4 regions of the Shewanella psychrotolerans genome follow, and region 4 is predicted to be linked to each of the others. Evidence: predicted binding sites of a transcription regulator. Region 4 holds the regulator's gene; each other region holds the start of a gene.
What was found. Region 4 encodes FliA, which starts transcription of late flagellar genes. Its sites were predicted from a motif close to CTAAAGNTNNNNNNNNNNNNGCCGATA; they were not measured.
Positions count from the first base shown of each region.

Region 1: a site for FliA is predicted at 2,535-2,561, ahead of K0I62_RS12130 (flagellar protein MotY). Genes of this name have one in related genera too.
Region 2: a site for FliA is predicted at 2,615-2,641, ahead of K0I62_RS03715 (cytoplasmic protein). Genes of this name have one in related genera too.
Region 3: a site for FliA is predicted at 2,594-2,620, ahead of K0I62_RS03975 (DUF5610 domain-containing protein). Genes of this name have one in related genera too.

Region 1 covers NZ_CP080419.1:2,761,827-2,769,345, forward strand. The annotation lists gene K0I62_RS12125 (prolyl oligopeptidase family serine peptidase) at 1-1,007, opposite strand, end outside; gene K0I62_RS12130 (flagellar protein MotY) at 1,618-2,499, opposite strand; gene rnt (ribonuclease T) at 2,643-3,335, shown strand; gene K0I62_RS12140 (DUF3137 domain-containing protein) at 3,470-4,486, opposite strand; gene K0I62_RS12145 (peroxiredoxin) at 4,638-5,243, opposite strand; gene K0I62_RS12150 (Na+/H+ antiporter family protein) at 5,558-6,877, shown strand; gene upp (uracil phosphoribosyltransferase) at 6,981-7,519, opposite strand, start outside.
Region 2 covers NZ_CP080419.1:837,475-844,993, reverse strand. The annotation lists gene ohrR (transcriptional regulator OhrR) at 1-187, opposite strand, end outside; gene K0I62_RS03725 (OmpA family protein) at 510-944, shown strand; gene K0I62_RS03720 (cytochrome C biosynthesis protein) at 1,162-2,571, shown strand; gene K0I62_RS03715 (cytoplasmic protein) at 2,707-2,904, shown strand; gene ahpF (alkyl hydroperoxide reductase subunit F) at 3,477-5,042, opposite strand; gene ahpC (alkyl hydroperoxide reductase subunit C) at 5,218-5,787, opposite strand; gene K0I62_RS03700 (spermidine synthase) at 5,998-6,741, opposite strand; gene K0I62_RS03695 (mechanosensitive ion channel family protein) at 7,091-7,519, shown strand, end outside.
Region 3 covers NZ_CP080419.1:897,124-904,642, reverse strand. The annotation lists gene K0I62_RS03990 (Fe(3+) ABC transporter substrate-binding protein) at 1-337, opposite strand, end outside; gene K0I62_RS03985 (hypothetical protein) at 509-988, shown strand; gene K0I62_RS03980 (ferredoxin--NADP reductase) at 1,102-1,842, opposite strand; gene K0I62_RS03975 (DUF5610 domain-containing protein) at 1,970-2,551, opposite strand; gene K0I62_RS03970 (phosphoglycerate mutase family protein) at 2,710-3,243, shown strand; gene K0I62_RS03965 (hypothetical protein) at 3,355-3,564, shown strand; gene K0I62_RS03960 (hypothetical protein) at 3,561-3,824, opposite strand; gene K0I62_RS03955 (ABCB family ABC transporter ATP-binding protein/permease) at 4,184-5,962, opposite strand; gene K0I62_RS03950 (hypothetical protein) at 6,534-6,710, shown strand; gene aroG (3-deoxy-7-phosphoheptulonate synthase AroG) at 6,762-7,519, opposite strand, start outside.
Region 4 covers NZ_CP080419.1:2,909,918-2,917,436, reverse strand. The annotation lists gene flhF (flagellar biosynthesis GTPase FlhF) at 1-1,188, shown strand, start outside; gene K0I62_RS12905 (MinD/ParA family protein) at 1,193-2,074, shown strand; gene K0I62_RS12900 (RNA polymerase sigma factor FliA) at 2,067-2,786, shown strand; gene cheY (chemotaxis response regulator CheY) at 2,829-3,212, shown strand; gene K0I62_RS12890 (protein phosphatase CheZ) at 3,226-3,963, shown strand; gene K0I62_RS12885 (chemotaxis protein CheA) at 3,979-6,162, shown strand; gene K0I62_RS12880 (protein-glutamate methylesterase/protein-glutamine glutaminase) at 6,260-7,366, shown strand; gene K0I62_RS12875 (hypothetical protein) at 7,359-7,519, shown strand, end outside.

The sequences.
Region 1 (7,519 bases), 150 kb from region 4:
ACATCAATCGCAATGACTTTACCATTAGGCGCATCTAAATCAGTCTTAAAATAGAAGACTGATTTATCATTGCCAAGGAAACTATATTCCGCTTCAAGGTCGACAATCAATTCAACCACAGGCGCATTTTCTTCCGTTAACGACTTGTAGAAGAAGCGATTACGGCTATCAGTGCCTTGTGAAATAGACAGCAGCAAGTAATCCCCTTGCTCTGAAACTTCAGCGCCAAAGCCCCAATCTTTGTTTTGAGGGCGCTCATAGATTAACTTATCTTCAGACTGGTCTGTGCCTAACTTATGAAAGTAAACTTTTTGGTTAAAATTAACATCGGCTAACAAATTACCACCTTCTGGTGCATCGTAGCGTGAATAGTAAACTCCTTGGTTATCCTTACTCCACTGTGCACTAGAAAATTTAATCCAATTAAGTTCATCAACGAGTTTTTTACCCGTAGCAACATCGACAAATTGCCACTGCTGCCAATCAGAACCTGATTTAGACACACCATAAGCAATCGTTTGACCGTCACCACTGACCGACACGCCACTTAACGCCACGGTTCCATCAGTTGAAAATGCATTAGGATCTAAGGCAACTTTCTCTTGCCCTGCTTTATTTTTTACATATAAAACAGACTGCGCTTGCAGGCCATCATTGCGATAGTAAAACGTATTACTGCCATGCTCTGCTGGTGCGGTAATTTTTTCAAAGTTCCACAACTCGGTAATACGGTCGACAATAGCTTGCTTATTCTCTATCTGAGCGAGGTAATCATGACCAGCTTGTTGCTGCTGCTTAACCCAAGCATGGGTCGCATCACTTTCCTCTTCAAGAAAACGATATGGATCGGCAACCTCTACACCATGAATTGTTTCTGTCACGCCTGTTGGCGTACTGATTGTTTGTGGAACATCAACTTGCGATGCATTGTACTGACAACCAACGAGCGTAAGCCCGAGTCCAGCAATAAAAAGGTGTTGCTTAGATAATATCGTTTTAAGAAGCATCAGTAGCCATCCTAGGGATCTAATTATTATTTGACGTCAAAGTGCGAGCAAATGCCCATAACCTCGTACTATACAAGCAAAATAAAACAGTGCAATGGGCTCTAAACATTCAATTTAAAACTAATCCATCTCAATTGTTAATAAAAAACCAACATAGATAAATTTATTAAATCGTAAAGTTATGCACTAAATGTGACTAATTCCGCGCAAAGGCATGGAATTAGTGAATCCAGTAAAAAAACGCCGCCTCCAAAGGATTAGTTTTACTAATCTAAACGGGTAATTTTTTTAGTTTGCTGGTTTAAACGTCTGATCCTATAATTCATCTTGTTTTCAGGAGGTGTCTACTTCAGGTAGATTTGAAAACAAGAACTCCGAAGTCATGTGCTATACACGTGAATTCATCCCTGGTTCTTATGCTTGACTTCCTTCCTTCAATTTGTTGATTGCAATATATTATTTGCGGCCCACTTAATGATTAAGTGGGCTTTTTTTATATAAATTCTCAGCTCCTGCAAATTTCCCTCTCCGTGCGAATCAATGACATTAACGCTAAAAATAATAAACCCAGCATTAGCTGGGTTTAAGTGAGATAAGATAGGTAAGAAACCTAAAGAGGCTTACTTAACCTAATGACGACTCGCCTGTTTCGTGAACGTTCATCTATGGTCGCATTGGATGCGACGTGGCGTTTTTCACCATGACCAAGCGTGTGAATTCGCTCTTGCGGGATCCCCGCCGATACAAATAACTCTTTCACCGAGTCCGCTCGCTTTTCTGATACTTTCTTATTGACTGAACGACCACCATAACTATCGGTATAAGCGTCAATCAACACTAACTCCACCTCTGGATCGTAGGATAAGTATTCTTGTACCTTCGCGATTTGAGCCTTAGAATAGCGAGTTAGCTCTGCACCGCCAAACTCATAAGTCAGTACCGTAAATGCAATATCTTCAAAACTGTAGGGTAAGAGATTGGCAAGACAAGAGCGAAAATCTGAATACTTTCGAGCAAAATTAGCCGCCGATAATCCCACCGCGACTTTACTTGAACGGTTATACCAATCGGCATAATAGAAAGTCGGCTGCATACCTCTCTCTAACTCATTAAGCATCGACCAAGCCGCATTTTTGGGCACTTCACCACTAAAGTACTTTTGATAGGTCAAGTCGGTTATCGGTTTCGATGAAACACCTGGGCGCCAAGCTGGTGCCATACTCATCAATTTGGCATGTGTTACTTCGTCAGGTTTCACCCACATATCAAGGGTGAAATTGAGGTCATGGTCCTTACCCGCACGACTCGTAAACACCGCCTTACCATATGAAGGAATATCATGTTCAAGTCGGCAGACAATCGGTGTATTGTCGCTTAAGCGCCATTGAGACTGTTCAAGTGATGCCACATAATGACGTAATTCGCCGTGAGCTGTCGTCGACATCCCCAAGCTCAACCATAATGTTCCAACAAACAGCACCCTAGTCCACATAGACAATCACTCATATTAATAGTGTTACTAAACCCTATCGGCCTGCTTTAATATTCCTTTAGCTTATATATTAGCCAATCAAACATGACAAGTTAACACCAGATACTTCATAATAGCCCCCTGCTAACTATTTGGATATTTTGATGAGTGATATTTGCGACGCGAATAAACTTAACCACCGCTTTAGGGGATACTTCCCCGTGGTTATTGATGTAGAAACTGCTGGCTTTAATGCCCAGACCGATGCGTTGCTTGAAATTGCAGTGACCATATTAAAGATGGATGAGCAAGGAGTGTTAGGACTCGATAAAACACTTCACTATCACATTGAACCATTTGAAGGAGCTAATTTAGAGCCTGAAGCGCTCGCATTTAACGGCATTGATCCAACTAACCCGCTGCGTGGTGCTGTATCAGAAAAAGAAGCCTTTTTAGAAATATTTAAAGAGGTGAAGAAAGCACAGAAAGCCTCTGGTTGCCATCGTAGTATCATTGTTGCCCATAACGCGGCTTTTGATCATGGCTTTGTGACTAAGGCGATTGAACGTAATGGCCTAAAACGCACGCCATTCCATCCCTTTGCCACTTTTGATACTGCAGCACTATCAGGGCTAGCGCTAGGACATACGGTACTAGCTAAAGCCTGCTCTATAGCCGGAATTGATTTTGATAATAAGGAAGCACATTCAGCGCTTTACGATACAGAACGTACCGCGGAACTGTTTTGCCATATTGTGAACAAATGGAAAGCTTTAGGCGGTTGGCCACTTAGCTCTGATAATGCCGACGATTCAATGGAAGAACAGAGCGAAAGCCAAGATAGCTGTTCAAGTTAGCGCGATGATCAAATCCAGTTAATGCACTCTAGATAGTGCCACTTTAACCATTTACCTCATCACAATATCAAAGGGGATGCAGCGCAATAGCACCGCATCCCCCTTTTAACAATGAAACGATATTAAAGCACCGTTTACAACCCAGTGTATTGATTTAATTTTAGCGTATTAATTAGCGCAAAAATCTCCTCTAACTCTTTAAATAGTTGTTCAATATCTTCTTGAAAGCTTAACTCTTTTTGGATATCTAGGTTAGATTGGAAATAATCATGACTACTCGCTATTTTAAGCAGTAACTTTCCGTCTTTAAAACAAGCTTCCAGTTCAGAATTATAGAAGCGCCCTATTGAGAGCAAGCGTTCCATCGTCGCGGTATTGAGCAAGTAACGTGCTTCAACCTGATCGCTACTGTACACTTCAAACTCTCTTTCAAAGCGCACATCTTCGAGTCTAACCCGCGATAAATCACTTTTGAAGGCATCCAATTTGTTACCGAACATGCCTCTATCTTTGCTAATCAGGGTAATACCTGAAAAACGTTTAGAGATATCAAATTCAATTAATATGCCATTGAAAATATTTTTATATCGGGTTTGATTATCGTTATTAGTACCATCATTTACATCCAACCCTAATTCCCGTAGCAAAAATTTAATGCCTTGATACTTCCCTTTGAAGGAGTCTTTAAAATAGCCACGGTCATATTTAGGTAAAATACCGTAATCTTTGTACGTTTCTAGCTCTGGCAAATTTGGCGGATTGAGTTTAAATTCCTTACCAAAATAACGAATGAGAATAGGATAAAGCTCACCAAAAATGTCTTTGCTTAATTTAGTCACTTCGCCACATGCCCAAACATAAACGCCTGCGATCATTGCAAATACCGTCATGGTACCGAGCAGACTTATGGTGAATAGTTGGCCGTCATCAAGCACTGCTAAGCTATAATACATCACGGCAAATCCGACGAGAAATAATGGGATGACGAGTTGGCCTAAGGGTTTAGCAATTTTGGCTCGTTCGTTGTATCGCTTGACAGCATCTAAGCGCATCTTTTCATAGGATGCACATTTTGGGGCAATATTGCGCTTGTAGTACTGACTAAAAGAAAGTTTATCCTTTTCAGGAACATCAAACTCCATCGGATTCATTTATCACTCCTTGAATATGTTTTAATGCGACGTCATACCTACGAGTCTATAGTTTTGGTCCTTAACCGTATCAACGTGCATCATTAATATAACAAAAACAAAAAAGCCGCGATCCTCGCGGCTTTTTTAGCTACAAACTATTATCTTAAGATTATAGAGAGTCAGCGTTGTCAGTTAGGTAAGAAGCAACGCCTTCTGGGCTTGCGTCCATACCTTTGTCACCTTTTTCCCAACCTGCAGGACAAACATCACCGTGCTCTTCGTGGAACTGAAGTGCGTCAACCATACGGATCATTTCGTCTACGTTACGACCTAATGGAAGATCATTAACCACTTGATGACGAACTTGACCTTCTTTGTCGATAAGGAAAGAACCACGGAAAGCAACACCAGCTTCTGGATGCTCAACATCATATGCTTTACAAATTTCGTGCTTAACGTCAGCAACAAGAGTGTATTGAACTTGACCAATACCACCTTTATCTACTGGAGTGTTACGCCACGCGTTGTGAGTGAACTGAGAATCGATAGAAACACCGATAACTTCTACGCCACGCTTCTTGAACTCATCCATACGGTGATCAAATGCGATCAGTTCAGATGGACAAACAAAAGTGAAATCAAGTGGGTAGAAGAATACTACAGCAGTCTTACCTTTGATCGCTTCGCTTAGGTTAAAGCTATCTACGATTTCGCCATTACCAAGAACCGCTGCAGCAGTAAAATCAGGAGCCGGACGGCCTACTAATACACTCATTTTATATCTCCATCTATGGATTGAAAAAAGCTTTATAACTATGAACTAAAAAGCATTATAGGCAGTCGTCAGCGGGACACAAGCTATTTGGGATCATTGTCACCTTTTTTAATAAATTTTCATCTAGTTGCCCATTAACTGTGCTCTATACCCTTGCCTAATGTATTGGTATTTACACTTACGCATTACAGTTAAATACAGACACGTTACATCTGCTCCTTTTTTTAAGATAAAACGCCGATTGGCTGGACAAGTGAAACGATGCAGTCAAAAATAGCGTCAATCACACGATAGTTAATCAAAAAAGAATCAATATGAATGCAGTTGTTATCGCCGTTTGCCTAATGTTGGGATTAAGTCTCGCAAGGGTAAATGTTGTTATCGCCCTCACCATTAGCGCTCTTGCAGCCGGCCTAGTGGGCGGAATGGATCTACAAGCCACGGTAGATGCCTTTAATACTGGCCTTGGTGGCGGCGCTCAAATAGCCCTAAGTTATGCACTACTTGGTGCATTTGCCGTAGCGCTTTCTCACTCTGGACTAACCACGCTTATTTCTCAGAAAGTGATATCTCAGCTAGGGAAGGAACAAAGCAGCGTCAATATTAACCGTGTTCGTTGGTTGCTATTAATTGCGATTTTAGCCATGGCGGTTTCGTCACAAAATATTTTGCCTATCCATATCGCTTTTATTCCGATTTTAATCCCGCCCCTTTTGCATGTTATGTCGAAGCTAAAAATGGATCGTCGCTTAGTCGCTTGCGTACTAACGTTTGGCTTAGTGACAACCTACATGATCTTACCGATTGGCTTTGGTGGCATTTTCCTTAACGATATTTTGCTCGCTAATCTCAATAGCAATAATCTCAATGCGGTACGTGAGCAGATCCCTTCAGCAATGCTTATCCCAGCTTTGGGCATGATATTGGGCTTATTTATTGCGGTGTTTATTAGTTACCGCAAACCACGTGAGTATAAAGAGCAGATGATTTTGGCCGCAGAGCCTGAAGAGACGATTAATCGTCGTAATATCTTTGTGGCTGTTTTAGCAATCGTGGCAACCTTAGTTGTACAGCTTTATACCGACTCGATGATATTTGGCGCGCTCATTGGTTTTATTATTTTTAGTTTTTCTGGCGCGCTTAAACATGTTGCCGATCAAGATATCTTTAACCAAGGGGTACGCATGATGGCCAATATTGGCTTTATCATGATATCAGCAGCCGGGTTTGCAGCCGTAGTAAAAGAGACGGGAGATGTAGGAAGTTTAGTTGCATCATTATCCGATCTTATCGGTGATAACAAAGCATTGGCTGCATTCTTGATGTTACTCGTGGGCTTGCTTATCACTATGGGGATCGGATCATCGTTCTCAACCATTCCAATTATCGCCACTATCTATGTTCCATTAGCGATTAACTTTGGCTTCTCTGTGCCTGCAACGATTGCGCTAGTCGGCACGGCAGCAGCATTAGGTGATGCGGGTTCGCCAGCGTCAGATTCAACCCTTGGTCCTACAGCGGGTCTTAATGCCGATGGCCAACACGACCATATTAGAGACAGTGTTATCCCAACCTTTATCCATTACAACATTCCGTTATTGGTATTTGGTTGGATAGCGGCCATGGTTTTATAGAGAGCGAAGCTATAGAAAACCAATCGTCACAAAAAAGGGAGCCATCGGCTCCCTTTCCTATTTCGATATATGATTAATTTAAAACTAACCACTTAGTCTCTAATTACTTAGTACCAAATATTTTATCGCCAGCATCACCAAGGCCTGGCAGAATATAGCCTTGCTCGTTTAAACACTTATCAATTGATGCCGTATATAGCTCGATGTCAGGATGGGCTTTTTCAAGCGCAGCAACCCCTTCTGGCGCAGCAACCAACACAAGGGCTTTAATCGCAGTACAACCACGTTCTTTTAACAGATCAATAGTTGAGATCATTGAGCCGCCAGTCGCTAACATAGGATCAACAACCAGTGCGATACGCTCATGCATATTACTTGCAAGCTTCTCAAAATAGGGAACAGGCTCTAAGGTTTCTTCATCACGATAGATACCGACTACAGAGATACGCGCACTGGGTACATGCTCTAACACACCATCCATCATACCAAGGCCTGCGCGTAGGATCGGCACCACAGTCACTTTTTTACCCTTGATTTGTTCGACTTCAACTGGACCATTCCAACCTTCAATGGTGACTTTTTCAGTTTCAAAATCAGCAGTCGCCTCATAGGTAAGTAGACTACCGACTTCAGCCGCTAGCT
Region 2 (7,519 bases), 2.1 Mb from region 4:
CAAGTGTTTTCACGCTAATTCCCTGATGTTGCCATAACACTAACATCGCTAGATACTGGGAATAGGTTAAATCCAAACGTTCAAGTAAAGGTCTATAGGCACGCACCATAGCGTTCGCCGCACTATATAACGAGAAACAAACCTGATTTTCCAAAGAGAGAGGATCACGCTGACTATCTTGACTCATTTTGACTTTACCATTATTTAATTGCACACAACCTTTAGTCAGTTTACTGCAATGACGAAACAAAGTGAAAATTTATCAAACATTTTATTTATAGAAATCTAAAGTCAATAAATTGTCATTTATACATAGACTTAATCAAATTACTACGCAAAACCATTAAGATAGTATCCGACTAGATTATGACGCTAGAAAAATAGCATCGCTTTGTCATTACATTTGACCAGTAGCGAGCAAAAACATGATTGATTTTCAAGCGAAAAAGGCCTAAGTTGCGTCCGAGGTTTAGATTTTTACTTTATAAAACACATTGGAGGTGTTCACTGTGAAGCGTCAGCTAATAGTGGTTGTGCCATTTCTGTTTCCCCTACAAGCGAGTGCTTATTGCCCACAAAACATAAATTTTGGCGATATTCCGTTTGAAAAAAATAGTTCGTACTTTGCTAATAAACATACAAAACAATTACAGCAGTTAATAGAAAAGACTCAGTCTGACAATGGCTACTTGCTGTTAGAGTTCCCCGTATTCAAAGGCCAAACAGATAAGAAACTGAGACAGTATGATATGTGGTTAGCGAATCGCCGTATCGAGCGTGTCCGAAACTATTTATCACAATCTGACTATAACCAACCCGTCGTCACTCGTATCCTCACCGCGAGTAACACAGACTCTCGCACATTGAGCATACATTGGTGCCAACCAGAACATGAGCAAACGATTGTCGCAGACGCAAACCAAAATCTTCACAATCTTGAATAGTGTTAAGCTACTTTGGCTAAATCAAAAATCGATACATGTGTTATTTCAGCAGGCAAAAAGCAGTGCTGGTTAACACTTTGCGTACATTTCAAGATTTCCATAGCAAATCGAGAACATAAACTTAAACTCCCCTTTTTTGCACAGTAAACTGTTGCTAGAGGATTTACGCCTTTGTCATCATGCTCTTGATTTGGTAAACACTTCCCGGGGAGGGAATATGTTAAGACCCCTGATTCTATGTTTGTTAATACTCTTTAGTACAATCCCATCATTTAGTCAGGCAGCTGACAGTCCAAACCCAGCGACAAGTACCTGGCATTATGTAGATGCGCAAGGCCAGCTAAAAATAAAATTGTACTTCTTCTGGTCTAAGACCTGTCCTCATTGTGCAGAGGCTCATCCTTTCATCGATGCACTACCTGAAAAATATCCTTGGATTGAGCTTGAGTCCTATATGGTTTCAGCAGAAGGAACCATGGATAAATGGCAGCAAATAGCCACTGAAACTAAGGTGCCTGCACGTTCAGTTCCCTATATAGCATCATGCGAAAAGGCTACTGTAGGCTACAGTAGCCAAGCGGTTACTGGTGAGTATATTTTACAAAGTCTCAAGACATGCTACCGCTCATTGGGTGGAAAAATCGATGAAGCAGACACAGGTGTTACGTCCGTTAATACTTCTACCGATGATGCATCCCCATTATTTGCCACTTGTAGTGAAAGCGCAGAAGAAGGCACCTGTGATTTAGGCTTGAGCAACAGCGACGAAACTCAGGTTAGCAATGTACAACCAATTGAATTACCGCTTATTGGGGTGATTGCACCAGAAACACTTTCGCTTCCAGTGCTTACTGTCGTGCTTGCTGGAGTCGATGCATTTAATCCATGCGCCTTCTTTGTATTGCTGTTTTTACTATCCATTATGGTTAACGCCAAAAGCCGCAGTCGCATGTTGATCGTTGGCGGGATATTTGTCTTTTTCTCTGGCTTTATCTACTTCTTATTTATGATCGCTTGGCTCAATATTTTTGAGTTACTCGGCGCAGGCAGTGATGGGGGATTAATAATCCTAGGCGCAGGGCTAATGGCATTAATCGCAGGAACGCTTAATATTAAGGACTATTTCTTTACCAAAGGTGAAGTCACCTTATCAATGTCTGCCGAAAATAGAACGGGTTTGATAAAACGAATGGGCAAACTCACGAGTGCTAGCAGTATGGCCGCGATGATAGCCGGCACTGTGGTATTAGCCATTCTTGCTAATGCATACGAGCTATTATGTACTGCAGGCTTCCCAATGATTTACACCAGCGTTCTATCTATGCATGAACTGCCAGCTGTGGAACGTTACATGTATTTGGTGTTTTATAATGTCGTTTACGTGATCCCGCTTGCGGCTATTGTTATTGCGTTTAGTGCGACCCTAGGCAAACGTAAACTCACTGAAAAAGAGGGGCAAACCCTAAAATTGATGTCTGGCATTATGATGATTGGCCTAGGCGGCACATTAGCAGTTGACCCAACGGCGCTACAAAATGTCACCCTAGCGGTGGGCTTGATAGCAGCCTCAATCGGTTTAACTTTTGTCGTGACGCTAACCAGAAAACTGGTGACTAAAAACAGCTAATAAGACCTTTTATTGGGTGAACACGTTCGATTAAAAGTTCACCCTAAGGTTTTACCAAACAGAGCCGATAATACTATAGTTAAGACGTGTCACCCTACTTATGTAACAGACATACATCAATTTAAGGCGGTAATTATGGCAGTAACAGTTGGAACAAGTAATCTTCAACCCAACCTAAGCAACGGAAGTGTTGGTGTGAAAGTGGCTCAACTTGCTAAAGAGCAACAACAGGCTGAGGGAGAGATTGCACTACAATTGATAGAGGCGGTGGATGCAGCCCCTAGTGCACAACCTGTTGGTAATAGTGGTCACAATATTAATACAACAGCTTAGTCAGAAAAAATATCGATAGCAACGCCATCCACTTAATCGATCGAGGTAAGGTTTTTAATTGTGCCTCGGTAACGGCTCCATGCATTACCCTATCTTCTATACCCATATCATCGTGCATTAAAGACATTCACAACACCCGACCTCCAGGGATGGAGGGAATGTCTTAAGTATATCGGGAACACACAAAACCTTGTTGTTTGCAACGAGTGAAGCGCACAGTTGAACTCGGATCAAACTCGTTAACACTGCATCAAAAGTGCTAAAAATCGCCTGTTAAGCGTGGTTTTACCTTGCGAGTTCTGCGTTGAATGGCCTCATAGGAGAGCCAAGCATTACATCATTCATTCGCCTTGAATGAGTTACCAAAAAAACACGCAGAGTCGATCACTTTCCTTTACTGATTGATATAACAGCCTCATCGAAGCTTTTGGGTATATAATTGTTCACACCTAGAAAAACTGCTCAGATTAGCTAATAAAATATAAATTTACTCAATATCTTAGCTAAATTATATGGTCAAATAAAAAACAGCCAGCATATAGCTGGCTGTGATCAACTTAATCTATACCGCTTTAAGCAGCAATCGTCTCGGTCGACTCGCTGTGGCGAATTAGATAATCGAACGCCCCTAAGGATGCGGTAGCGCCGCTTCCCATTGCGATGATGATCTGCTTATAAGCCGAGTTAGTGACATCCCCGGCAGCAAACACACCAGGTAGTGATGTTTCACCTTTACCATCAACGATAACTTCACCTCTATTAGTCAGTTCAAGCGTCTCTTTTAACCACTCTGCATTGGGTATTAAACCTATCTGCACAAAGATACCGGCTAGCTCAACGTGATGACTTTCACCTGTCGCTCTGTCTGTATAATTTAGCCCATTAACGCGGGCACCATCACCCGTTACTTCAGTGGTCATCGCCTGAGTAATAATTTTAATATTGCCCATGGACGCAGCTTTACGCTGTAATACTTCGTCAGCGCGTAATTTACTGTCAAACTCTAGCACAGTGACATGTTCAACGATATTGGCTAAATCTATCGCAGCTTCAATACCTGAGTTACCGCCACCAATCACCGCAACTCGCTTCCCTTTAAACAGCGGGCCATCACAATGCGGACAGTAAGCCACACCTTTTCCGCGATATTCTTGCTCACCGGGTACGTTCATTTCACGCCAACGAGCACCTGTAGCGAGTAATATGGTTTTACTGCGCAGCACGGCGCCACTTTCTAATTCAAGCTCGAAAAGCTCAGCGCTCTTTAAACTCAAAGCACGTTGGCTATCCATAATATCGACATCATACTCATGAACATGGGCTTCTAAATTGGCAACCAGTTTAGGCCCCTCAGTCGCTTTGACAGAGATAAAATTCTCAATCCCTACGGTTTCAGCCACCTGCCCACCAAACTTATCGGCGACGATACCTGTACGTAACCCTTTTCGAGCAGCATAGATAGCAGCTGACGCCCCCGCAGGGCCCCCGCCAACCACTAATACATCGAATGCCTCTTTCTGATTAAGTTGCTCAGCCTTTCGGCTACTGGCATTGACATCGAGCTTATTGAGAATTTCAACAACGCTAATGCCACCGACAGAGAATGCTTCACCATTAAGGTATACCGACGGCACGGCCATGATATTACGTTCATTCACTTCGTCTTGGAAAAGTGAACCATCGATCATCACATTGGTAATATTAGGATTGATCGCCGCCATCATATTCAATGCCTGCACCACCTCGGGACAAGTTTGGCAGCTCAATGACACATAGGTCTCAAATTGATATTTGCCAGGCAGCGCACGGATCTGCTCGATTAGTTCACTATCGAGCTTGAGTGGATGTCCACCAGTATGCAATAACGCCAATACTAGTGACGTAAATTCATGCCCCATAGGTAAACCAGCAAAGGTGATTTCGCTTTGGGATTCTTTATTGGTTACAGTCATCGACGGGGTGCGCAAACCCGCAGATTCGGTCAATGACACTAAATTTGATATGTTAGCAATATCTGTTGCTAACGACTTTAATTCTTGCGCTTTGGGACTGTCATCTGCAGATACGACAAGTTCAACTGGGCGCTTGAGGTTTTGCAGATAAGTAGTCAGCTGACTTTTTACATTCGCATCTAACATGAAAACTCCTAACAATAAGACAATGATTAATGATTCAAGAAAACTAAGATAAAAGGCCAGCTCACGCTTTGCAGGGAGCTAACATAAGCTGGCAGGAGATAATGGGGCTTAGTTAATCACCAAGCCTTATCAGATAAGGGAGATGAGTCCTTATCTGATAGGAGTTAGCGAGACATTAGATCTTACCAACGAGGTCTAGAGATGGTGCAAGTGTTGCTTCACCTGGCTGCCATGCTGCTGGACATACTTCACCGTCGTGAGTAGCAACATATTGAGCAGCTTGGATCTTACGAACCAACTCAGATGCGCTACGGCCGATACCTAGGTCATGAACTTCAGCAACCTTGATTTGACCTTCAGGGTTAATCACAAACGTACCACGTAGCGCTAGGCCATCTTCTTCGATCATCACGCCAAAATTACGTGTGATAGTGCCGGTTGGGTCACCAATCATTGGATAGTTGATCTTACCGATAGTGTCTGAACTGTCGTGCCAAGCTTTGTGAGTAAAGTGAGTATCAGTAGAGACTGAATACACCTCAACGCCCATAGATTGCAGCTTCTCGTAATGATCTGCCATGTCACCTAATTCAGTTGGGCAAACAAAAGTGAAATCAGCTGGGTAGAAGAAAACGACTGACCACTTACCTAGTAGATCTTGCTCTGTCACAGAGATAAAATCGCCATTGTGGTATGCAGTTGCAGAGAAAGGCTTGATTTCAGTGTTGATGATAGATTGTGTCATTTATAGCTCCATTTACGTTATTAACGGATTTTGTTACGGGTTGACGACAACTGCCGAAACCCTGTATTCGTTGTCGATGGAGTAATAATAACGACTGAAGGCAATTAAATATAACGGATAAAAGCTATCATGCTAATCGGTTTTTGTAATTGAACTATTTTCCCAACTCAAAAACCGATTAGTAAAAAGATAAAGTCTTTTAAATAGTAATCACTGCCAGTGCTCAAAACGAGTAAGGCTGCGCGCTAAAGGAAAGTCGAGTTGTACTGATAATTGCTGTGCATCTGCCTTCAAACCGCTACTGGTTATATCTCTGGCCACTTTGCCAGCAATCACAACCCAGTTGCCACCTCCTGTTAAGCAGGCTCTCACCTCAGAAAAGTGGATTTGCAACAAGGCTAACAACTCCCGATTTTGGCTATGTTCCTTCCAACAATTAAGCACCAAGTAACCATCGGCTTTAACCATGCTCGATGCATTAGCGATAAATGTCTCGGTCAATTGATTCTCATCGACCCCATCTGCACCGTATATATCGGCAAAGATCACATCGGCCTTTTTATGATCACGCTGCACTAAAAAATCGGTCGCATCTTGATGAATGAGCGAAAGCTTCTTACCTATGGGAAGTTGAAAATAGCGTTTAGCCACCTCGATCACGCTAGCCCTAAGCTCAACTGCGGTAACATTAATCGCCCGATCGTAATTACGCAATGCGTGAATAAGCCCCCCACCACCTAGACCCAATACAATCACTCGCTTTGGCTTAATAAACAGTAACACCAATAACATAGCTTGAAGGTAAGTATGCTGAGGAATATGCGGTGCGCTCTTGAGTAACTTACTTTGTTCGTCCGTGTCGCCAAATGAGAGTAAACGCATATCTCTATCTTCGAGTACGATCACTGGCCCGAACTCATCTTCACTGCGGTGTATAGTCTGATAATCTGTCATGCCATTTCCAAAATAAGCCCATTACAATAAGCCGCTTATTTCTTAAGTACTAATAGAATTAACATTATGAAGCAATTGCCTATTCAACACAGCAATTATCCCAAGTTGAATTGAGAAATGTCATTGGAGAACACAATAGTGAACGATTAATGGTTAGTATCATCTAATTCATACGAGGTCATTTACATCAGCCTTAAATACAACATTGATAACCCATTATTGCGGCAATAAAACAACGAGAATTGAAATAGCATCAGCTTAAGGTCAACAGTCTGTGACTGAAGATTAATTGCATAAATCTAGGCAATGTAGTATTTGTTTAAAATCTAATATTTATAGTAGTTTACTCATGACCCAATCACTGCTTATCATCTGCCTCTATATCGCGATATTTATTTTCGGTCAGCGTCTGCTCAACAATTGGGTGAATAAACTAGCACAGTTAAAACAGGTCTCTCAAACCCGCTCTAAACTGGTCACCCAATATATCAGCTACCTGTTTTTTGCCACTATGACTTGCTTAATGATAGTGTCTCTGGGCATCGAATATCAGCAAGTATCTCTGTTTATCTCCTCAATATTTGCCGTGTTAGGCGTCGCATTAGTCGCGCAGTGGTCAATACTCAGTAATATCACTGCGGGTATACTAATTTTTTTCGTATTTCCCTACCGTATTGGCGACAAGATTAAGATCATCGATAAAGATGAAGATGTAAGCGGCGTTATTGCAGAAATAAGCCTGTTTCACGTGCTGATCGAGCGAGAAGACAATGTTGTT
Region 3 (7,519 bases), 2.0 Mb from region 4:
GTGGCGATCTTAATGCCTGAGGAATATTGTCATTCAAGGTTTTACTATTCACAGGCTGCACGAGTTCTTTGTCTACTAACTCCATTAAACGAGAAAAATCTGATGTCAAAATCAAATCTGCAGGAGATAAGCGCCCTTCTCGCGCAACGCGTTCAGCAATGCCGTTTTTAGAAAAGACGACATTGACCTTCACGCCAGTTTCTTTAGTAAAGTCGGCAAGAATAGGTTCTATCAAAAACGCCTGACGATAGGAATAAACGGTTAAGGTGTCAGCCGCGTTCACTAACGTTGTGACACAAGCTAATCCTAAAACAGCCAAGCTTTTAACAAACTTCATTTATACTCTCCCACAACAATGGTGATAATGATTATCAATTACGGGTAGATTAATCAATCGATTGTTAAACGGCAAGCTAAAATCCCCAAAATCTATCTAGTATAAATTTTGCTCCTTTAAAGGTCTCAAACTAGACTTTGCTAAAAATAAGCAACAAACGGTATCGATATCTTGATTAAAATATTTGCTCTGGTGTTAGCTGTCACCGTCTTAATGTTTATGTTTAAACACAGATTTACTCGAAGGAAATTAAGGCGCTCTAAGAAAACGGTCCATCAACATGATAAAATTCGTCATAGCCCAATTAGTGAGCAACCACCGATTGCAAGTGAGCAGGAATTGATCTCAACTCACGAGGGGAAAGCAACCCCTCACTCCTATCACTGCGTTGAAATTGTGAATGAATCGGGCATGTGTGCTAGCGCAAAAGGATTAAAAGGCAAGCGCTATCTCTCTCAAGAAGCCCCTAGGCTGCCACTAGCTGGCTGTGAAAATGAAGAGTGTTGCTGCCGTTATATTCATTATGAAGATAGAAGAAAATACAATGAAGATAGACGATTAGATTTCGGAGTTACGCAAGAATTATTCGGCGTATTTGGTGAAAAGAATCGCCGAGGATCTAACCGGAAGGGACGACGATCATCAGATTAAAAATAGCGTTAGACTGCTAATTTAAAAATGCTATTCATATGATTAATGTAAAATAGCCATAAACCCAACAAAAACAATAATCGATATATTATTGTCCGACTAACATGATTTAACTACCAATACTTTTCAACCGTAATTTGTCCTGGTGCCCGACGTAAATTTTTCGCTAACCCACGCTCAAGTAGCAATTGATTGAGCTCTTTAATCATCTCGGGATGACCACATATCATCACCTGCGCATCTTCGGCTGTGAGCTTGACTCCTATTTGCGCTTCTATCACACCAGAGAGCATTCCTTGAGGTATACGCATATTAATTGCACCTTCATAAGGTTCTCTCGTTACCGAAGTCACCAATTCAAACTGTCCTGGATACAGAGACTTAAATGATTTCAGTTCTTCAAAGTAAGCCAGGTCATCTGCATGCCGGACACCATAAACCAAAATGACTTTCTCAAAACGACTCCAAGGTTGTGCTGTTCTCATCATTGAAATAAACGGCCCTACAGCAGTACCTGTGGCGAACAGCCATAAATGACGCCCTTGATTAGGTAATTCATCAAGCGTCATAAAACCTGCAGCTTTAGTAGAAATATCAATTCTGTCACCGACTTTCAAAGCTTGAAGGTTTGGAGACAGCATTCCACCTTCAACATTAATCGCCAGCACTTCGACAAAATCACTTGATGGGGCATTAACAAGCGAATAGGCGCGCGCCACACGCTTACCTTCTATATGTTGCGACAATTTTATAAATTGCCCAGCAATAAAATCACCGATATCAGCAGATAGCTTTAAAGTAAATAGTTGATCATTCCAATCTATACGCTCTACTACTCTAGCCTCCCCCCACATATATCCACCTCATCAATTAATTTTAACTGGTAATATATCCATCATTGATGGTTATTTCTCGTAGAGTCAAGATAACAAAAACTCCCTTTAAATAGCGGCTCATTATTGCAAGCAGACAAACCTATCTTTACTCAGGCTCTTTATCTGTAGTAAAGCTGTCTCGAAATGCCATCAAACCTTCCTGCACTAATCCGTAGGTTTGCTCGACACCATCTGCAATATCACCCTCGAGAACTTTGAGACCAGACAAAATGTCTTTTGCTTCATCAAATCCCTGATCGATCGCACCGCCAATAACATCCATAAAGGAACTGAGCTGCTCATCAAACGACATACCACGATTTTGTTCTTGATGAATGGCAAAAAATTGAGTCGCAAAGCTAACAATACGGTCAGCAGTTGCTTCAGGGGAAGTATCAACACCTTGTTCTGCGGCAGTTTCGATTGCTCGCTCACCCATAATAGGTGCCAACTCTTCATTTATCGCCTCAATAGCCGCTTTATATAGCAAGCGCATCGGCTCATTACCTGAACTCAAATTGACTTCTTGTTGAGCAGATAAGATAGCAGAATTCATCAAGTGCTTACTTGCAGCTAAAGCAGTCTTATTTTTGGCAACCTCAGAGACCTGCTGCCCATGATTCGATGTGGTTTCTGATTTTTGACGAGCAACCTCAGATACAGCCCCACCGTGATTTTGAATTTGCATAACTTCCTCTCTCAACATAACAGCCGATCGCCCATCTTCTATTATCGACCATTTTTCAAACAGCTTTAGACAAAAGTGTGAAATTCATCACAATTATTCGAATTTCCCCCCAGACTAGGGTATACTGCGACAGTTGCCATAGTAATGAAGCCACGACAATGCGACTGATTGGTATTTTTATAATTGCAGCATTATGCTTTAGCGCGACATCCGCCGCGCAGGACGCTATAACGAAAAGCGTTATCTTAGTTAGGCATGCTGAAAAATCGACAGAACGACAAGATCCGAGTCTTACTGAAGCAGGGAAGATTAGAGCGAGACAGCTTGCAAAAACGTTAGCAAAAACGGAGCTAACACTCGCAATAAGTACTCAGTTCGCGCGAACAAAAGAAACCTTGGAACCAATCACTAATGCGCAAAAAATTCCGTTGCTAATAATGCCAGCGACAAACGATATTAACCAACATATTCAACAAGTCGTAGCAAAAGTGAAACAGCACGATGGCAACATTATCATCGCGGGACACTCGAATACGGTTCCTCTGATAATAAAAGCTTTAGGGGGGCCGAAAATACCAATGTTATCAGAAGGCGAATATGACAATTTATTCATTGTCTCAATCCCCCAAAATGGTGCAGTAAGCTTGATCCGAACCCAATACGGTGCAAGTTCAAGCAACAATAATGAGTAGCTAAATATTAATCTAGATAGCCCTAGATTTATGGGCTAAACTCTATTACATTAGCAATGCATGGAATAGGGGGCGCTATTAGCCCAAGGTTTAAAGTAAGGAGAACTACTGGTGAGTGATTCATTTTTTGGATCGGGAAGTAAAAGCAAACCGTTATCGGTGAGCTGCCAAAATTGCGACCGATTAACCGTGATCGAAGGTGAAACAATCTGCTTTAAAGGCGGTGAAATAATTCGCCTAACCCCTTATGAGCCAAACAACATGAAGTTAAGCCTACTTTGTGATGGCTGGAGACTGATTAATACCTCCAAGTCAGCCTAAGGGCTAACCATACCTATAAAATCCTGCGAAGATATCTTTGGCTCTCTCGTTACTCCTTCAATTGATGTATCACCAACAATCTTTGACAAAGTCAGTCCTCTGGTTGTCACCCGCAGATAGGAAGTTAATTGCGCGTATACCAACATAAGTTCTTCTTGCTCTAAGCCACGCTTTTTTAATGTAGCCATAATAGCTAACCAGTCAGTATCTACGGTGGCGTGCTGACCCTCAATGCTCGCATGAATTGGTATATTTTTCATCGATATATTCTCGTTGCATTTTGCCTTCAACTTATTATGCAGCTGCAACCTGAACAAGAACTTAATTAACCAGCATTTATACTCATCAGTATCAGAAATTGTTCTACTGAGCGTGTTTTTTGGCAACTCCTTCAAAGCTAATTTATGATGGAGTGCTTGTTCCCTTGTGAGACCACTCAACGCATAAGTCGGAAGGTAAAAACACGCCTAACAGGCGAGTTATAGTACTTTTGATACTGTGTTAACGAGTTTGAGCCTAGAACAAGTATGCCCTTCACTCGTTGCAAACCACAAGGTCTTGCATCTTCCCTACATCCTCGCTGAGTGATCAGCTCATTGGTATAAAGCACATAAGATTATCATTGATGCTGATTCTGGACGGTCCATAGCTTGTGATACACCCCCCCAGCTTTTAACAAGCTATGATGATCTCCTCGCTCAACAATCTTCCCCTGACTTAACACTAAAATTTGATCGGCATCGACTACCGTAGATAGCCTGTGAGCGATCACTAAACTTGTATGTCCTTTAGCCATCTCTTTTAACGCTTTAAGTATTGCCTGCTCAGAATGACTGTCGAGTGATGAGGTTGCCTCGTCAAACACCAATAAAGGAGAGCCCTTCAATATCGCCCTTGCAATTGCCACTCTTTGCTTCTCTCCTCCTGACAACTTTAAACCTCGCTCACCGACTTTGGTATGCCAGCCATCATTAAGTTGTGCAATAAATCCTGAGAGATGTGCCATTTTAATAGCCTTATTCACCTCCTCATCAGAAGCATGAGGTGAGCCATAACGAATATTTTCAAGCAATGAATCGTTAAATAGCACGGTATCTTGAGGTACTATCGCAATTGCTTGGCGTAAGGCATTTTGGGTTAAAGAGCAAATATTGTAGTTGTCTATACATATGTATCCCTGCTGCGCCTCATAAAAACGAAACAGTAATTTAACTATCGTCGACTTACCTGCGCCGCTATCGCCGACAATGGCGACTTTCTTCCCTGGCGGTAATTCAAAACTCACATCATTGAGGATCATCCGTCCATCATAATTAAAGCTGATATTGTCAAAACGTAACCCACCTCGGAGTATCTCTGGGCTGCTCGCATCAGTGCTATCTTGGATTTTAGGTTCTCTATCCAACAACGAGAACATACGTTCAATATTAGCCAAGGCTCCTCGGATCTCTCGGTAGACAAACCCTAAAAAATTAAGAGGCATAAACAATTGCATCATGAAGGCATTAATGAGAACAAAATCACCAATGGTCATAGCTCCTTCACTCACATGTTTTGCGGCAAGAGCAAGCATCATCGTCATTGCCAACGAAATAATGAGCGCTTGGCCTGCATTTAATGCAAATAAGGATAAGCGGTTGCTACGTTTAGCACTCTCCCAAGCCTCTAAGGTCTGGTCATACTTTTCAGATTCATAGGTTTCATTATTAAAATACTTTACGGTTTCGTAGTTCAACAAACTATCTATTGCTCGCGTATTAGATTGCGAATCAGCGCGTGCGGCCTCTCGAACAAATTCAGTACGCCATTCTGTCGCAACAACTGAAAACAAAATATAAGCGGTAACCGCACCTAAAGTGATAAGCGCAAAAAGAACCCCATAATTGTAAAACAAAATGCCCACGACTAAGGCTATCTCCAACATAGTTGGCACAATATTAAACACCATAAAACGCATTAAGAAACTCACGCCACTAGTGCCTCGTTCGATATCACGAGATAAACCACCTGTTCGGCGCTCTAAATGAAACGCTAAATCCAGCCTGTGCAGGTGCTCGAATACGGAAAGGCCTAGACGACGAATCGCACGCTCTGTTACACGACCAAACAGCGTATCTCTCACCTCGGAAATCACAGTATTGAGTAAACGCATTCCGCCATAGGCAACAACAAGCGCAATAGGAACACTAATCATCTGCTCAGTAGATGCAACACTTAAGGTATCGACTAAAGACTTGAGTATGAATGGTAACCCGACGCTGGCTATCTTAGCGATAACCAAACATAGCAAAGCTAACACCACTCGTCCCTTAAACTCTAATAAGTAGGGCCAAAGCAACTTAAGAACATGCCAGTTTAATTTATCAATTGGACCATCAAAATACAGTGTGGGGCGCATAATTACTCCATGTAAAAAAACAAAATACAGATCGCCCCAAGGCTTACATCTGATAATAGTTAGAAAAATTGAACCTATCCCAACTTGAGTGTCTGTGTCTTAGTCACTCTGAATCAAGCTCCTACCTAATTGGTAATACTAACCTAAACAAGAGATTAATCTTGTTGTCTAATATGATTAAAACCAAGAAACTAATTACGCTTAACTCTGTACAGCCCTCGACCTTAAACTAGTCCTTTCAGTGACTTTCAACATTAGTGATTCCAAGAACAGATAACTTACTTTAACGCTGAGCTAAAACTCAAACTGTGATCATATGTCAGTAACAACAATCAACTCCTAGTAAACAGATTCCCCAGACATATCGAGTAGCACTTTAGTTCTACATTTTGTGTAAAAAACGATAAAAAAGAACTAGAATAGAGTGAATAATTTACCAAATATGCTCAAATGAGATGAATTGTTGTTATCTCTTTATATATATTTTGGTAATCTGCACTTGTCGCTAAGGCTGCTTAACCTTAGCGAGTATGACATCGGGAATAACCCCATATAGTTAAAGGAAGCCGATATGCCACAATCATCTGAAGCAAAATACCCACCATTGCCGTTAATACAAACTTGGGTATGGATGATGACAGAATCGAATAGCCCAGAAATTCAACAAAAAGGGCAAAACAACTTGATATCGTCTTTTGGTAGTCTCGCAAAAGCAAATGAATATTTGGTAAAACAGAAGTTAATATAACGACTGTAAGCTAATTTAATAAAAGGAAGCTTACGCTTCCTTTTATCTTTGTTACAAAGCTCTTCTGCGTTTAATAATACTATTACTCAGCACCGCTAATAGCTTTTCTGTATCTTCCCAACCGATACAAGCATCGGTGATACTTTGACCATAACATAATGGCTGACCTTCAACATAATCTTGACGTCCCTCAACAAGGTGACTCTCAACCATGACGCCAAAAATAGACCGATTACCAGCACTAATTTGACCTGCAACATCATCGGCAACTAGCATCTGATTCTTAAACTGCTTACTACTGTTAGCATGACTAAAGTCGACCATAATATTTGCAGGTAGGCCCACCTGAATTAATTGCTCTTGAATCGCATCAACATCTTGCGCGCTGTAATTAGGCTGCTTACCACCGCGTAAAATAATATGGCAATCTGGATTTCCCTTGGTTGACACAATCGCTGAATGTCCATATTTAGTCACAGATAAAAAATGATGGGGTGCACTGGCTGCACCGATAGCATCGATAGCAACTTTAATTGTCCCATCGGTTCCATTTTTAAAACCTACAGGACAAGATAAACCCGAAGCTAACTCTCGATGCACTTGTGATTCAGTGGTCCGAGCACCAATTGCTCCCCAGCACATTAAGTCAGCCACATACTGGGGCGTGATCATATCTAAAAACTCACCAGCAGTTGGAACACCAATATCATTGAGGTCAAGTAACAATTTACGTGCTGTTCTCAATCCATCATTGAGTTTAAAACTATTATCCATATACGGATCATTAATTAGCCCTTTCCAGCCAACTG
Region 4 (7,519 bases):
GCAGAAGAAAAAGTGTCTATCGGCCGTCAACCGATAAAAGCGGAGTCAAAAAAACAATCTGCACCGGTAGCGGATTCATTACAAGCTTTGCTTGAGCGTCAACAAAGTCGCGTTAATCAACAGATAAATCGCAGTAATGAAGAGTTCGATATGCCTGCATGGGCAAAAGGGTTACAAGCACCTCACGATGAACCTAAGATGCCTCGTCTCGATGAAGCCAAGTCTAACTATAATCATAAGAAAGAAAAATCAGCACCAGTCAGTGCCGAATTAGACTCAATGCGCGAAGAGTTGGCCTCTTTGCGTAACTTGCTGACTCATCAAGTGACCTCTCTTATCACTGAGCAGAAGAGTCGTCTCGATCCTGTCGGTGCCATGTTAGAGAGTCGCTTGCTTGATGCTGAGTTTTCACCCGAAGTCGCCAGTAAGCTTTCAAATTTAAGTGAGCATTACCCACCCGCAGAATTAATCAAAACATTACCAAGAAGTCTAGCAAACATGTTAGACAATCAAGGGGATGATATTGTTCGTCAAGGGGGCGTGGTTGCGTTTGTTGGTCCAACAGGTGTTGGAAAAACGACAAGTGTCGCAAAATTAGCCGCAAGATTCGCTGCACATCATGGTTCAGATCAAGTTGCATTGATAACAACCGATCATTATCGCATTGGAGCCTTTGAGCAACTGGCAACCTATGGCAAAATAATGGGGTGTCCTGTAAAGCAGGCTCATGATTTAAATGAGTTGGAACAAATACTTTATCAGTTTCGTAATCGCAAGCTAGTATTGATAGATACGGCAGGAATGGGACAGCGAGATGTGCGATTGTTTCAGCAACTAGATAATTTAACTGCAAATAGCAGATTACCTATACGCAGTTATCTGGTACTGTCATCTACAAGTCAAAGAAGGGTGCTTGAAGATTCAGTAAAACAGTTCACTAGAATACCGCTATCGGGAGCGATATTAACCAAGCTGGATGAGTCTGTCGCATTAGCTCCAGCGTTAAGTGTATTGATCCAAAGTGGGTTACCATTAAGTTATGTTACTGATGGACAAAGAGTTCCAGAAGATATGCAGGTTGCAGATACACTAGCATTGGCAAACCAAGCGCTTTCAGTACTAGATAAGAAAGAGCAACCAATCAGAAATATTGAAAGGTCTCATGAGCAGGCCTACGCATTTGAGTAAAACAATGAGTCGGGATCAAGCAAGCGGTTTACGTATGATGAATCAACCATATAACGAAAAAGTAAAAGTAATCGCCGTAACGGGTGGTAAAGGTGGCGTAGGTAAAACTAGCGTATCCATCAACACTGCGGTCTCGTTAGCAGAGAAAGGCAAGCGTGTGCTTGTTCTCGATGCTGACCTTGGCTTGGCGAATGTTGACGTGATGTTAGGCTTAAGGGCCGAACGTAATCTGTCTCATGTTCTTTCCGGTGATGCCGATCTCGATGATATTATCGTTCGAGGTCCTAAAGGAATAGGAATTATTCCTGCGACTTCAGGCACGCAAGCGATGGTCGAGTTGACGCAAGCGCAACACGCTGGCCTTATTCGCGCCTTTAGCGAGATGCGGACTCAATTTGATATCTTAGTCGTTGATACAGCCGCAGGGATTTCAGATATGGTGTTGAGCTTTTCACGCGCAGCGCAAGATGTGTTGATTGTCGTGTGCGATGAGCCTACCTCTATTACCGATGCTTATGCGCTAATTAAAATTTTAAGTCGAGAACACGGCGTGTTTAGATTTAAAATAGTTGCCAATATGGTTAGAAGTTTGCGGGAAGGTATGGAGTTATTTGCTAAACTTAGCAAAGTAACGGATCGTTTCCTCGATGTAGCGTTAGAGTTGGTAGCGACGATTCCATTTGACGAAAATCTTCGTAAATCTGTTCGTAAACAAAAATTGATAGTAGAAGCGTTTCCTAAATCGCCTGCATCAATTGCATATCACGGGTTAGCTAATAAGATTATTAGTTGGCCCATACCACAACAGCCTGGTGGGCACTTAGAGTTCTTTGTTGAGCGTCTAGTGCAACGTCCTGAATATCAAGAGGATCGAGCGAGTGAGTAAAGCCGCTGCGTATACTTGTTTAGATAATAAAACGTCTATCGTTGAACAGTATGCACCGTTGGTTAAAAGGATTGCTCACCATTTATTAGCCCGTTTGCCAGCTTCTGTTCAATTAGATGATTTAATTCAAGCTGGTATGATGGGATTGTTAGAGGCGTCAACTAAATTTGATGGTAGTAAAGGAGCTAAGTTTGAAACCTTTGCTGGCATTCGAATTAGAGGCTCCATGCTTGATGAAATTCGGCGTGGAGACTGGGTTCCTCGCTCTGTTCATCGAAACCAAAGGCGAGTTGCCCAAGTCATTGACGAGCTTGAACAAGAGCTAGGACGAGATGCAAAAGATAATGAAATTGCAGATCGACTTGATATGTCACTCGATGAGTACCATCATATTCTTAATGATGTATCAGTTGGAAAAGTAGTTGGAATTGAAGATCTTGGTGTATCGGTCGATGTAGTTAGTCAAGACGATGGACATCAAGATGATGCTTTTGAGGCATTAGCTGAAGATCAATTTCACGCAGCCTTGGTTGAAGCCATCAAATTGTTACCAGAAAGAGATGGTTTAGTTTTGTCGTTATATTATGACGAAGCGTTAAATTTAAAAGAAATTGGTGCGGTTCTTGATGTTAGTGAGTCTCGTGTTAGCCAGATACTCAGTCAGGCAATGCTAAGACTTAAAGCTAAACTTAAGCACTGGACCCAAATATAACGATTACATGAGCAATATAAAAGCAGCTCCGCGGAGGAAACCTTGGACAAGAATATGAAGATTCTCGTCGTTGACGATTTTTCAACAATGAGGCGTATCATCAAGAACTTGTTAAGAGACTTGGGTTTTAACAACACTCAGGAAGCAGATGACGGTTCGACGGCATTGCCTATGCTACAAAAAGGTGATTTTGACTTTGTCGTTACCGATTGGAATATGCCCGGTATGCAAGGGATTGATTTGTTGAAGGCAATTCGTGCTGACGATGACCTCAAACATATTCCAGTATTGATGGTAACTGCGGAAGCAAAAAGGGAACAGATCATTGCCGCGGCGCAGGCCGGTGTTAATGGTTATGTCGTGAAACCTTTTACTGCAGCGACATTGAAAGAGAAGTTAGACAAAATTTTCGAACGACTCGGTTAATCAAGGTTTAGCTATGCAGGCAGATACTTCAGGGCTGATTAGTTTAGCGCAGGCTAAGCAACTTGTTGAGTTGCTAGAAGCCAATGAACAGGCGCAGGCTGATGAGATAATTAAAGAGATAGCTAGTCCAATCCAAAAAGAGCTGTTTGATGAAGTAGGGCGTTTAACGCGTCAACTTCATAGCGCTATTGTGGATTTTCAGGTTGATGACCGTCTGGTCGAACTCGCAAATAGTGAGATTCCAGACGCGAAAGAACGTCTAAATTATGTTATCGACATGACAGAACAAGCAGCTAATAAGACGATGGATGCTGTAGAAGAGTCTCTGCCCCTTGCAGATGCCTTAACTCAGAATGTAAAAGCCGTTAAGCCATCTTGGGAAAGACTAATGAAGCGAGATCTTGAACTTCATGAGTTCAAAACCCTTTGTCATGATGTGCAGCAATTTATTGAACGAAGTGAATCGGATTCAAACCGCTTAAGAGAATTGTTAAATAACATATTGTTAGCACAAGATTTCCAAGATCTTACCGGGCAGATGATCCGTCGAGTCATTGAGTTAGTGCGTGAGGTTGAGAATAATTTAGTTTCTATGTTAACGGTGTTTGGTGAGCAACCCGCATCAGAAAAGCCCGTTAATAAAAACAAAAACGTAGAAGCAGAAGGTCCTATTATGAACGCAGAATTGCGTGATGATGTCGTGACGGGACAAGATGAAGTCGATGACTTACTGTCGAGTCTGGGTTTCTAAGTAGGAGTCATATTAATGTCCTTTGATGTTGATGAAGAGATACTGCAGGACTTTTTGATTGAGGCGGGTGAAATACTCGAACTCTTATCTGAACAGCTTGTTATGCTGGAAAATAATCCAGATGATACTGAACTGCTCAATGCCATTTTTCGTGGTTTCCATACCGTAAAAGGTGGTGCCGGCTTCCTAAGCCTTAGCCCTATGGTTGATGTCTGCCATGAGGCAGAGAACACGTTTGACCTTTTGCGAACCGGTAAGCGAAGCGTTACGGCAGAGCTTATGGATATTATTTTACAAGCGGTTGATGCGATTAATTCAATGTTTGCCGAAACTCAGGCCGGTCAGCAGCAAAGCCCTGCGGATGAGGATTTACTAGCAAACTTAAAGTTATTGAGTTCTGGTGCCGCTTTACCGTCTGAAATCGGTGAATCAACAGAGCCTCCTGCCGTTGAAGACTCAGGAGTTGAGCTTTTTGATGATCCTGAGCCAGATGTAAGTGTCGAACTTTTCGATGAGGTTGATGCGCCTGTCGTGACTTCAATTAGCGGTGAAGGCGATATTGATGATATCGATGAGTCCGAGTTCGAAGCGTTACTTGATGCGTTGCATGGAACGGGTAAAGGTCCCTCTATTGCAGAGAACGATAGTAGCAGCGTTTCGACGAGTAACAGCGACGACATCACTGATGATGAATTTGAATCCTTACTCGATGAGCTTCATGGTTCAGGCTCTTTTAAGGCTGCAACAACGCCAGTCGCTCCGGTTGCAAGTGTTCCAGAACCCACGGCACCTCCAGTAGATGCCGATGAAATAAGTGATGATGAGTTTGAAAAGCTACTCGATGAGCTGCATGGCTCTGGAGCGGGGCCAGGAATAAAAGCTCCTGCAACGCCTTCGAGTGCTGATAAGCCAGCGGTACCAGTTACACCTAAAGCTCAGGTTGCAGCCCCTGTAGTTAAAGCACCGTCAGTCGTTAAAGAAAAGGCTGCTGCTAAACCTCCGGCGGCCAATATGCCGCAAGCCGAAACGACCGTTAGGGTTGATACTTCTAGGTTAGATCAGATCATGAATATGGTCGGAGAGTTGGTATTGGTTCGTAATCGTTTACTGAGCCTTGGTATTTCTCGTGATGACGAAGATATGTCCAAAGCGTTGGCGAACCTTGATTTAGTCACTGCGGATTTGCAAGGCGCGGTGATGAAAACGCGCATGCAGCCTATCAAAAAAGTATTTGGACGTTTTCCTCGGGTTGTTCGTGATTTGGCTCGAAGTCTCAACAAAGAGATCGATCTGAGGATGATCGGTGAAGATACCGATCTAGATAAAAATTTAGTTGAAGCATTAGCCGATCCATTAGTTCACTTGGTGCGTAACTCGGTCGATCATGGTATTGAGATGCCCGATGAGCGAGAGGCTAATGGCAAATCACGTACAGGTACCATTACGTTATCTGCCAGCCAAGAGGGCGACCACATCCTGTTAAAAATTGAGGATGATGGTGCAGGGATGGATCCTGATAAGCTGAAACAAATAGCGATAAGCCGTGGCGTTCTCGATGAAGATGCGGCCGCTCGTATGTCTGATAGCGAAGCTTATAACTTAATCTTTGCTCCTGGGTTTTCAACCAAAGTAGAAATTTCTGATATATCGGGACGGGGTGTTGGTATGGACGTGGTGAAAACCCGTATTACTCAGCTCAACGGTACCGTGCATATCGATTCCCTTAAAGGTAAGGGAACCATTTTAGAAATTAAAGTACCGTTAACCTTGGCGATTATGCCTACTTTGATGGTTGAGGTTGCCAAGCAAGTATTTGCTTTGCCATTGTCGAGTGTGAGTGAAATCTTCCATCTTGATTTAACTAAAACCAACATTGTTGATGGCCAGCTTACGGTCATCGTCCGAGATAAAGCGGTGCCTCTATTCTACCTTGAGTATTGGTTAAGCCGAAAAGTTGTTAGCTTTAAGCATGGTGACAAAAAACATGGACATGTTGTCATTGTTCAACTTGGTACGATGCAGATCGGCTTTGTGGTTGATTCATTAATTGGACAAGAAGAAGTTGTGATTAAACCACTTGGTAGATTGCTTCATGGAACTCCAGGTATGGCCGGGGCGACCATCACGTCTGATGGTGGTATAGCACTAATATTAGATGTCCCTGGTTTGTTAAAGCACTACGCTAAGAATAAGAGATAGTCGCTTTTAAAATATAGTTGCATGACAGCTGAGCGTGTGTGTCAAGTTGGCACCACGCTCTGTTTATAATGATATTTTGCTGTCGATAGGAAATTGAATGGCCATTAAAGTATTAGTAGTTGACGATTCGAGTTTTTTTCGTCGAAGAGTTAGTGAAATCGTTGCCAAAGATCCTGATTTAGAGGTCATTGGTACAGCAACAAACGGAGCTGAAGCGGTAAAACTTGCACAGCAATTAAGGCCACAGGTTATCACTATGGATATTGAAATGCCTGTGATGGACGGTATTACTGCCGTGCGCGAGATCATGGCTAAATGTCCTACTCCGATATTGATGTTTTCCTCATTGACTCATGACGGTGCTAAAGCCACACTGGATGCGTTAGAAGCGGGGGCGTTGGATTTTTTACCTAAACGCTTCGAAGATATTGCCACCAATAAAGATGATGCGATTGTATTATTGCAGCAGCGTATAAAAGCCTTAGGTCGTCGTCGAGTCTATAGACCCATTACCCCAAGAACTCAGCCTTTAACAAATAGCCGTACAGCGACTCAACCAGCAAGAGAGATTTCTCAACCTGTTAGGCAACCAGTTAGAAGCGCCCCTCCGCAACGGGCGAGTGGAAAAAGCTACAAAATGCTCCTTATCGGGACCTCAACTGGAGGGCCCGTTGCACTACAAAAGATATTGACTAAGCTTCCCGCTAATTATCCGCACCCGATACTTTTGATTCAGCATATGCCAGCCGCATTTACTCCCGCCTTCGCTGCTCGTCTCAATGGTTTGTGTGCTATTGATGTGAAAGAGGCGCAAAATGGCGATCAATTACGATCTGGTTGCGCATATTTAGCGCCAGGTGGGATGCAGATGATGCTTGAGCGCGGCGGAGCGTATGGAAGGATTAAGATTATTCCAGGCACTTCAGATATGAATTATAAGCCCTGTGTTGATATCACCTTTGCGTCGGCGTCAAAATTGGTCGGTGGTGATACTTTAGCCGTTGTGCTTACCGGGATGGGGGCTGATGGACGCGAAGGCGCTAGAATGTTAAAAGCGGCCGGTGCAACGATTTGGGCTCAAGATGAAGCCAGTTGCGTTGTTTATGGCATGCCTCAAGCTGTGGCTTCGGCAGGCTTATCGAGCCAGTCCATTGCGCTGGATGATATGGCTGAGGCAATTATTAGAGAGAGCGGTCGTGGCTAGCGTCGATAAAAGTAACAGCATTTATATGGTGTTGTTGCTTTTTTTGCTGCTCATATCAACTATTGTCACCGGTTCTCTTTATCTGGATATGCGCCATAAAAATAGTTTACTTGAAGCTAGAATTGATCAGTTAGAAAAGAGTCAAGTCTTGTT